3 regions of the Listeria aquatica genome follow, and region 2 is predicted to be linked to each of the others. Evidence: riboswitches for the same ligand, from Rfam matches in the RefSeq annotation. Region 2 holds a riboswitch; each other region holds the start of a gene.
What was found. A riboswitch is a leader RNA that binds a small molecule or an ion and turns the genes downstream of it on or off. The one in region 2 is predicted to bind thiamine pyrophosphate.
Positions count from the first base shown of each region.

Region 1: another riboswitch for thiamine pyrophosphate. It lies ahead of tenA (thiaminase II); the one in region 2 lies ahead of thiT (energy-coupled thiamine transporter ThiT).
Region 3: another riboswitch for thiamine pyrophosphate. It lies ahead of HB912_RS00295 (ECF transporter S component); the one in region 2 lies ahead of thiT (energy-coupled thiamine transporter ThiT).

Region 1 covers NZ_JAARRM010000006.1:78,259-81,541, forward strand. Annotated here, with positions in the region: gene thiD (bifunctional hydroxymethylpyrimidine kinase/phosphomethylpyrimidine kinase) at 1-206, opposite strand, end outside; gene thiM (hydroxyethylthiazole kinase) at 203-1,021, opposite strand; gene tenA (thiaminase II) at 1,008-1,688, opposite strand; TPP riboswitch at 1,801-1,906, opposite strand; gene HB912_RS11810 (histidine phosphatase family protein) at 2,746-3,283, shown strand, end outside.
Region 2 covers NZ_JAARRM010000001.1:854,550-857,832, forward strand. Annotated here, with positions in the region: gene HB912_RS04245 (ABC-F family ATP-binding cassette domain-containing protein) at 1-744, opposite strand, end outside; gene HB912_RS04250 (MmcQ/YjbR family DNA-binding protein) at 845-1,225, shown strand; TPP riboswitch at 1,287-1,389, shown strand; gene thiT (energy-coupled thiamine transporter ThiT) at 1,462-2,022, shown strand; gene HB912_RS04260 (ATP-binding cassette domain-containing protein) at 2,140-3,283, shown strand, end outside.
Region 3 covers NZ_JAARRM010000001.1:39,212-42,494, forward strand. Annotated here, with positions in the region: gene HB912_RS00280 (hypothetical protein) at 1-400, shown strand, start outside; gene HB912_RS00285 (VanZ family protein) at 473-991, shown strand; gene HB912_RS00290 (hypothetical protein) at 1,050-1,436, shown strand; TPP riboswitch at 1,512-1,606, shown strand; gene HB912_RS00295 (ECF transporter S component) at 1,702-2,268, shown strand; gene HB912_RS00300 (ABC transporter ATP-binding protein) at 2,271-3,283, shown strand, end outside.

The DNA of each region.
Region 1 (3,283 bases), on a different contig from region 2:
TCCCGAATCGCATCCAGCTGATCATCCAAAGTCACAAGCGGAACCTTATGAAACGACTTTACGCCAAGTGTATTCTGAGCCGTCACCGCCGTCAAAACAGACATCCCATAAACCCCACGTTCTTGAAAAGTTTTCAAGTCTGCTTGGATGCCAGCACCACCACCGCTGTCAGAACCTGCAATTGTTAATGCCTGTGCAATTTTCATTCCGCATGCCTCCCTTCTTCAATGAAGACGTGCTCCTGAATGGCCTCTTTCGACCAATTCGCGAGCGCATCCAGAAATGCTGGCCGAAATGATCCCGGTAAATTTTTGGCACTAAGGCTTTCTTCTGCAAATTCAGAAGCAACCGCATAGCTCGCACAGGCCTCAAGGCACGCCATGTAAGCCGCATCAATCGGTAAAGTCGCAATAAAGGCCCCACAAACCGCACTCAAAAGACAGCCCGAACCCGTAATTCTCGGTAAAAGTGAACTACCATTTGTGATTTTCGCAAACCGTTTACCATCTGAAATCACATCGCTCGCTCCACTCAAAACGGCGATTGTTTTGTGCTTTTTCGCCACTTGTCGTGCAATCTCGATTTGATCTACATGATCACTACCTGCATCAACACCTTTGCCCTGCCATTCTACACCAGCGAGCACGGCCATCTCACTCGCATTACCGCGAATCGCCGTAAACCTTATTGTCTCAAGTAGTTCAGCTACTACTTCACGGCGAAAACTTGTTGCTCCAACACCAACTGGATCGAGTACAACGGGCTTCCCTGCTTCATTCGCCGCTGCTCCAGCCCGTTTCATCGCCCGAACAAGTTCAGCATCAAGCGTGCCAATATTCATGACAAGCACATCAGCATTCTCCGCCATCTCGGCTACTTCTTCTAAAGCCGATGCCATAATGGGTGAAGCACCAATCGCAAGTAAACCATCAGCCAAATCTCCAGCCACAACGATATTTGTCATATTATGCACTAATGGATTTCCCTTTTTCACTTGCTCTAATGAATCAAATCGTCGCATTTTTTACACCTCGCCACATTTGTTTTTGGAATGCCATATCGAAAAACTCAACTTCTAATTCTGCGCTGATTAAAAAGCTTTTTCGCATCTGTTCACGTACTTTTTTATCAGCATCTTGCGCTGCATTTTCCACAAGTTCTTTCTGCAAGAAAACTGCTGCCTGATATTCATCCGCCGAATAGCTTGTTAATAACTCTTGATAAAGCGGATTTGGACTTTTTTCCTTCGCATATAGATTGCCCATATCTGCATATAACGCATAGCAAGGCAGAAGCGAAGCCATCGTTACTCCAAATTCATCAGCAAAAGCCGTCCTATATAGATGAGAAGTATAGTGATAGGCTGCAGGTGACGGTTGTACCACAAGTAGATTTTGTTCCTTAATTCCAGCTCTAGGATAAAAGGTTTGCCGCATGCTTAGCTCAGAGGCACTTAGGCGTCTAAGCACTTGATTTAATTCTTTCTTAATTTTAGGATCACATACTTGTCTTTTTGCTAGTTTAATCACTCTCACAAAATGTGTTAGATAATAGTAATCCTGTAATAAATAATGAATAAATTTGTCTTCTTCAAGTGTGCCATCTACTAGTCCCTGCACAAATGGGTGTTTGAGACTTTCCTGCCAAACATCGTTTGCTTCTTCTTCCCAAATCTTCACAAATTCCATATAGCCATCATCCTTTCTTTTAGAAAAAATGCGCCTATTTCTTAGCACAAAAAAACGCACTTTCTGTTTCCATGTATGTAAAAACAAACAAAGAAATAGAAAAGCACGTTGCTTTTTGAAATTTCCACTTCCCTACGCTTGCACTAACAAACAGGTTCAAAGGGTCAGAAAGTACACTTCCTATCTCAGCCACAACCGTGGCCCCCCTAGTGTTGCATTATTTACTTTTTTCAATCATAACATAGCCTATTCCAAGCGACAACTTTCCTCCATTTTACTCAGCCAAAACTGATTTTTATACAGAATAGTTTTTGTCGGCTTATCTTAAAATGGCCTCCAATTCCCTTTAATGTATTGAATTATTCAAAACAAAACTAAGATCACTATACGAAAAGTCCTGTTCTTTCGTTACAGCAAAACAAGTCTAAAAGTTATAACTTCTAGACTTGAAATTCAATTCACGATCTTTCACATCTTCCTATATTATAATTTACTATTTATCCCCTTCACCTAACAAGGCATAAAAAATTGCTCCCATTGTCACCAAAATAAATAATGGACAGACAAATGTAATGACTACTTTCCAAATCACATAGTTGTTCTTTATGACTTTGACAAAAAATTCGATTTGCTAAAAATAAACAAGCAAAAAATGCCCCCATCCACAAAAACTAACACATATTTTCAACTTATTGATAGAATTGTTCAATTTTATATTTATCTAAGACCGCTTTAACCATCAAACTATATCTTTCTATAATGACTGAATGCTCTCTTATTTTTACTCTGTCTAAGTATTCTACATTCTCTATTCCATCCAATGGAAGTAGCGGAACAAATTCCATAGTCTGTTAAATTTGAAGACAACTTTACTTCAACACCGCCAAGTCGAAGAACAAAGGAATATATTCTCCTTCTAATATCTACATCCCGCCGTTACGCCTTTACTTTAGCGTTGTTTTGGGCGGGTGGGTCTGGTACAATGTTAGTAATTTCTTGGTTCGACTATTGCTGATAAGGTAAAGGGATTAGATAAGATTATTTCGGAGGCTAAAACATGAATTCAACAGTTACTTTCTATGTTACTCGACATGGGGAAACATTACTTAACCATTTACATAAAGCACAAGGTTGGGTAGATTCCCCATTAACTGAAAGAGGAATCCAAACAGCCTCACAACTAGGACTGCAACTAAAAAATGTCCAATTTTCAGCTGCATTTTCCAGTGATACATCCAGAGCTTTACAGACTGGAAAAACCATATTAACTGCACAGGGGCAAAATGAACTGCAAGTTATTACTGATAAAAGACTCCGCGAATGGTGTTTGGGCTGCTGGGAAGCAGAAAATAATAATAAGTTTATTTCCAGTATGATGAATGAATTACAGATACAAAATGATTTTTCAGAACTTAATTTCCGTCTGCCAGAAGTTCATGAGATTATTTATAAATCCGACATAACAGGTATGGTTGAACCGTTTCATATGATTACGGATAGATTGGAAAGTTTTCTCAAAGATACAGCTGATCATTTTATTCACTTGAATAATCCAAACGTCCTGATTGTTACTCATGCTTTTGCTATTAAAACAT
Region 2 (3,283 bases):
TTGCGCTAATTGACTTGATTCATACCAGAAATCATAGTTTCCGACGTATAATTGAATTTTGCTGAAATCGAGATCGGCAATATGTGTACAAACTTTGTTTAAGAAGTGACGATCATGAGAAACGACGATAACGGTGTTTTCAAAGTTGATGAGAAATTCTTCGAGCCAGTGAATCGCACGGATATCTAAGTGGTTGGTCGGTTCATCTAGGAGCAAAATATCAGGCTTTCCGAAAAGCGCTTGCGCAAGTAAAACCTTGACTTTTTCACTTCCGGTTAAGTCTTTCATGTATTTATCATGTAAATCTTGCGAGATACCAAGCCCTTTTAGTAAAATAGCTGCATCTGCTTCCGCTTCCCAACCGCCAAGTTCACCAAATTCGCCTTCAAGCTCTGCAGCCCGAATACCGTCTTCATCACTAAAATCAGGTTTCATATAAATAGCGTTTTTCTCGGTCATAATGTCATAAAGCTTTTTGTGTCCCATAATCACAGTATTTAAAACGAGTTCATCATCATACTGGAAATGATCTTGTTGTAAAACCGCAAGTCGTTCACCGGGTGTGATATGCACGCTTCCAGACTGTGAATCTACTTCCCCAGAAAGCACTTTTAAAAACGTAGATTTACCAGCGCCATTTGCTCCGATTAAGCCGTAGCAGTTGCCGGGTGTAAATTTAATGGAAACATCTTCAAATAATTTTTTATCGCCATAGCGTAGTCCAACGTTACTAACAGTTAACATTTTTTTCCTCCTAAAAAGCACATTACTCTTATCATAACATGCTCTGAATTGTAAATAAAGTTTTTCTCATGTTAAAATGGGAAAGTAAGGGGGAATGGCTATGTTAGAAAAAGACCCATTTAACCTAGAGAAACGTATCGATTTTTGTTTAACGCTTAAAGGCGCAGTGGAAACATTTCCATTTGGAGAGAATTTCCATGTGATGCGCGTTGGCGAAAAAATGTTTGCGCTCATTCACTACAAAGAAGGGCAATTGTTTGTGAGTGCGAAATGTGAACCTGATAAAGCGGAGCGTCTTCGCGAAGAATATGAAGCGATTATTCCAGGGTATCATCTCAATAAAACACACTGGATTTCAGTGGTGACAACACAAGATCAAAAGATCGATTTTGAACTAGAGAAAGCCATCTTAACAAATAGTTATCAGCTTGTTTTATCAAAACTTTCCAAAAAGAAACAAGCCGAAATTCACAGTTTCTAGATAAAAGAACTTTACTTTCTGGGGCATTCACCTTATAATAAATTTGTTCAAACTACATAAACGTTACCACAGGGGGAGCTTCTAGCTGAGATTGAGTCTTCGAGACTCTGACCCTTTGAACCTGTTCGTTAAAACGAGCGTAGGGATTGTGGCGATTGCACTTTTCTAGTTAGTCCGGAAAACTGCTTTCTTCTGGGGTACGTTTTTGACCAAAAGAAGAAGGGAGTTTATTTTTTATGGTAAGTAAACGATTATTGATTTTGATTGAGTGCGCTATTTTTGCAGCCATTGCAATGGTGCTAAGTTTCATTCCACTTGATTTTGGCTCGAGTTTCTCTATTTCGCTTGGAATGATTCCGATGTATGTGATTGCTCTGCGGCGCGGCTTTTTTGCAGCTGGTTTCGCTGGCATACTTTGGGGTTTGCTCCATTTTTTAACTGGAAAAGCCTATATTCTAACTTGGAACCAAGCTTTAATTGAATATATCCTCGCTTTTGCTTTTGTTGCTTTTGCTGGAATATTTGCTAAAAATGTCCAGGCAGCACTTAAACAAAAAAATATGAAGCAAGCTCAGTTTTATGCTTGGAGTTCCATGTTTATTGGAGGTGTAGCTCGTTATTTTTGGCACTATGTTGCTGGGGTTGTTTTTTGGGGCGCTTATGCATTTAAGGGTTGGAGCGCTCAACTCTTTTCACTTGTTATGAATGGTGCAAGTGGCTTAGCGACGATCCTTGTCGCAGGGGCTGTTGTCTCAATTATTCTCCAAATCAAACCGCAACTTTTTTTGCCTAAATAATGGAAGGATTGAAGAACGCTTCTCACTTGAGAAGCGTTCTTTTGCGTAATGGTTGAATTTCTATCTAGAAAGCATAGAATAAGAATTGTGAGAAGCGAGCGTAGAGGAGGAAGAAGAATGCATGAAGAAATTTCCATACAAGGCGCCAAAACGAATAACCTGAAAAATATTTCCGTCAGTATTCCAAAAGGACAGATTACCGTTGTAACCGGTCTTTCGGGATCGGGAAAATCTTCACTCGTGTTTGACACTTTAGCAGCTGAGTCACAGCGTCTACTAAACGAAACCTATTCGAGCTATATTCAACAAATTTTACCGCATTACGAGGAACCAGATGTAGAACGCATTCAAAATTTACCGGTTTCGATTGTCATCAATCAAAAAAAAGTAGGGGGAAATGCCCGTTCAACTGTTGGAACGATGACAGATATTTATACTGGATTAAGACTGCTTTTTTCAAGGCTTGCACAACCTTTTATTGGTTATTCTATGGTGTATTCTTTTAATAATCCTCAAGGGATGTGTAAGACGTGTCAAGGAATTGGTGAAGTGACAGATTTCAATATTTCTGCTTTGATTGACTTTGAAAAATCGTTGAATGAAGGAGCCATTCAATTTCCAACCTTTCAACCTGGAGGGTGGCGTCTTTCACGTTATACGGAATCGGGTTATTTTGATAATCATAAAAAGATCGCAGACTATTCAGCGCAGGAATTAGAGAAACTTCTTTATGATACGGGAAGTAAACCAGAAAATCCTACGAAGCACTTTCCAAAGACAGCAGAATATGTCGGCGTGATTGAGCGAATTCGCAAATCCTTGCTTGAAAAAAATGGGGCAAAATATCAAGCTGATTTGAAACGTGTAACGAACACTGTTGAATGTCCAGATTGTCACGGGACGCGTGTTAACGAAACGGTTCGTTCTGCCAAAATTTTAGGTTATTCAATTGGAGATTGTGCAAAAATGTCAGCGGAGGATTTGCTTCGTTTTTTGAAGAAGATTAAAGAGGATCAAACGGCCGTTATACAAAAAGATTTGCGAAATCGGCTCGAAAGCATGTCTGCTGTAGGGCTAGGGTATTTAACGATCGACCGGAAGACAGCTACTTTATCTGGCGGGGAATCACAGCGCTTAAAAATGACGAAACATTTAAACAGTGCTTTGTCTGATGTTCTTTACATTTTTGATGAGCCAAGTGTCGGGCTTCATCCTGAAGATTTAGTCGGAATTGGAAAGGTATTTAAACGCTTGAAGCAAA
Region 3 (3,283 bases), 820 kb from region 2:
GCCAGGCTTTCCTTTTAGTATTTTTACGACTTTTGCGATTATGTGGTGGCCACTTTCAGTGGGAATCGGTTACTTCCCACGCGTTTTTTCAATCGTTGCTACCGCTTGGCTCATTTTGTTTTTCATTGTTGCGAATGCAGTCACAACAGATGCAATTTGGTGGATCTATCCAGCGTCTGCTAGCCTATTTTGGCCGCTTTCAGTATTGCTTGCGAGACATCTGTTGACTTATTCTATTATTTCAACGATTCTTATTAGTATCTTTTTCATTGTGGTTAATGTAATCACTTCGAAAGAAACGATTTGGGCGATTTATCCAATTTTTGCAGTGTTGTGGTGGCCGCTTTCGATTTACTTTTTTGTATATCGGCGCAAACAAACCAAACAAAAATTTATTTAGTTTTTTTCATCATTCTTTCATAAACAGATGGTATAATAAAAAAATGAATCTGTTGAAAGTGAGAATTTTTGGATGTTAAAAACGAAGAAATTTTGGATTATAGCAAGCTTTATCTGCGTGTTGGTGATTATGGGGACACTCTTAAAATCTTCTTCACAGACGTATGATGAACAATCGCTTGTACCTGTGATGGATAAAATATTAGCGAATAAACCGTTTGAAGGTTTACTTTCCCACGTTTCTTTTGTATATGCAAATGATGAAGTGAGTATCGCGCACTTGGGGTACAGTAAATTTTTAGAGTTTTTTATTCGAAAAGGCGCACATTTTGTGACCTATTTCTTGATGGGAGCAAGTTTATTTGCAGGAATGTATTTATGGCGAAAGAAAAAGCTTTGGGCTTTTCTTGTGGCACTATTAGTTCCTTTGCTGTTCGCGGCAAGTGACGAGATTCATCAACATTTTACAGGCGGACGAACTCCGCTTGTTCAAGATGTTATTTTGGATTTTTGTGGAGCGACAGTGGGAGCACTTCTATGTTTTTGGATACTGCGACATTTTGAAAAACGTAAAAATAACCGGACAGCTTAGATAGGGATCTAAGCTGTTTTTTGGTGAATAAATTTGCAAGAAACAGGAGGAAGGCAAAATGAAAATTAGTTTACCCAAAAGTTGTGAAAATGCACCAAGAAAGAAAATAGTAGCAGACTTTACGTTAGACTTACTTAAGCAAGAGCAAAAAACGATCTCAGAGTATGCGGATTTAGGCATAGCACTCCACGTTCTCCATGAAAAAAAGATTATCAGTGGGTTACCTAACTTGCTTGAGAGTTTAAAAGAAGAGAGAGAAAATCAAATTCGTGAGGTAATGGTGGAGCGCGTGATCACGCATGGAAATACGGCTGCAATTAATGGACAGATTTTCTTTGCGGAGGGTGGAAGGCTTGAGTTTTGTGATGTGTACCGATTTGCAAGCACTGTGAAAACGGCGAAAGTAAAGGAAATAAAACGTTATTGGATTTTCCAGAAATGTTAAATTTATTATTTTTTCTCAAGGGTTTGTTGACTTTATAAAAATAAACTGGTATTATTATCACGAAAAAAATATGTGAATAAACACTAGGGGAGCCTTTTGGCTGAGACGATTTCGGACCCTTTGAACCTGATCTAGTTTGCACTAGCGTAGGGAAGTGGTATAAATCTTTCTTTCAAAGGGTTTATGTACTTTTGGAACCACTTCAAAAAATTGAAGTGGTTTTTTGTATGCTTAGTTTGTTCATGAGGAAAGAAGGAATTTAAAAATGAAATGGAAAATGAAAGAAATTGTATTGGTCGTTGTATTATCTATTGTATGCGGCATTGTGTATTTAGGGTGGTCAACTTTATATCTGCCTCTTTCTGCTTTACTTGGGCCAATAACAAGCAGTTTGATGTTTGGTATTTGGATTATTGCAAGTCCAATTACTGCTCTTATTATTCAGAAGCCAGGAGTGGCCCTTATTTCGGAAATTATTGCCGCATCAGTGGAAGTTTTTACGGGCTCGCATTTTGGGCTTTCCTCGCTACTAATTGGAATTTTTCAAGGTTTAGGTGCTGAATTAGCTTTTGCTCTATTTGCCTATAAGAAATTTTCTACTTTCACGGTTATGCTTTCTGGGGCACTTGCGGGTGTGGGTTCTATCATCTACCAGATGATTTCAAGTGGATGGAGCTACTTTACACCCCAAATGTTTGCGACGGCTACAGTTGTAACTATTGTTAGCGGAGCCGTATTAGGAGGATTACTTGGACAATTGGTTGTTTTAGCTTTAAAGAAAACAGGTAGCCTAAACGGATATGCAGTTGCTAAAAATAAGGAAGTCAAGTAGTCATGGATATAGGCTGCAATAAAGCTAGCGTTCGCTTTGAAGAAAATGAACATCAAACTCTAGAAAATCTCTCTTTATCTGTTAAAAAAGGAGAAAAAATTTTGTTACTGGGTCCGAGTGGTTGCGGTAAATCAACTTTGCTTGCTACACTTGCAGGGATAATTCCTAAATCCATAGAAGCGGAAGTAGTAGGCGAAGTAGCTGCTGCTAGACAGGCTGGTTTTTTGTTTCAAAATCCTAACGAACAATTTTGTATGCAGACCGTTGGAGAAGAAGTTGCATTTAGTCTAGAAAATCGTGCTATTTCATTTTTTGAAATGGAGGCATTGATCGATCACTTTCTTCAGCTCGTTGGTTTAGATGAGAAAAAAGAGACCTTAATTCATGAATTATCGGGAGGAATGAAGCAACGACTCGCATTGGCATGTATTTTGGCGCTTCAACCAGATGTACTATTTTTAGATGAACCAACAGCACAGTTGGATCCGTTAGGAAGACGAGAATTTGCTCAGTTACTTGGGGAAATTGCTCGTGATGCGAATCAAACGATGGTTGTCGTTGAACATGATTACGAAGAATATTTAGATTGGCTAACACGAGTCATTATTTTTGATAGAAATGGAAGGATTCGTTATGACGGTGTTCCAAAGCAAGTCTTGCAAACTTATAGAGAGGAATGTCTTCAACTAGGGATTCGCTTACCAACCTTGTTTCCCTTTTCCTGGGAAGAAATTGTTACGTCAAGGAAGAATCCATTAGCAAAGAACTGGAATACTTTTCTTTCAGAGAAAGAGAAGCAAGAAAAAAATCAAGAAACAGGAGAAAGTATCTTTACAAGTAAGAAGGCCATTGTTGGATATAAAAACAAAAGGATATTATCCGATCTTTCCTTTACAGTACATCGTGGAGATTGGATCGTAATTGCTGGTGAAAATGGAGCGGGGAAAAGTACTTTAATTAAAAGTATGGCGCATTTAGAGCCCCTTTTAGCTGGAGAATTTTATTTTTTAAATAA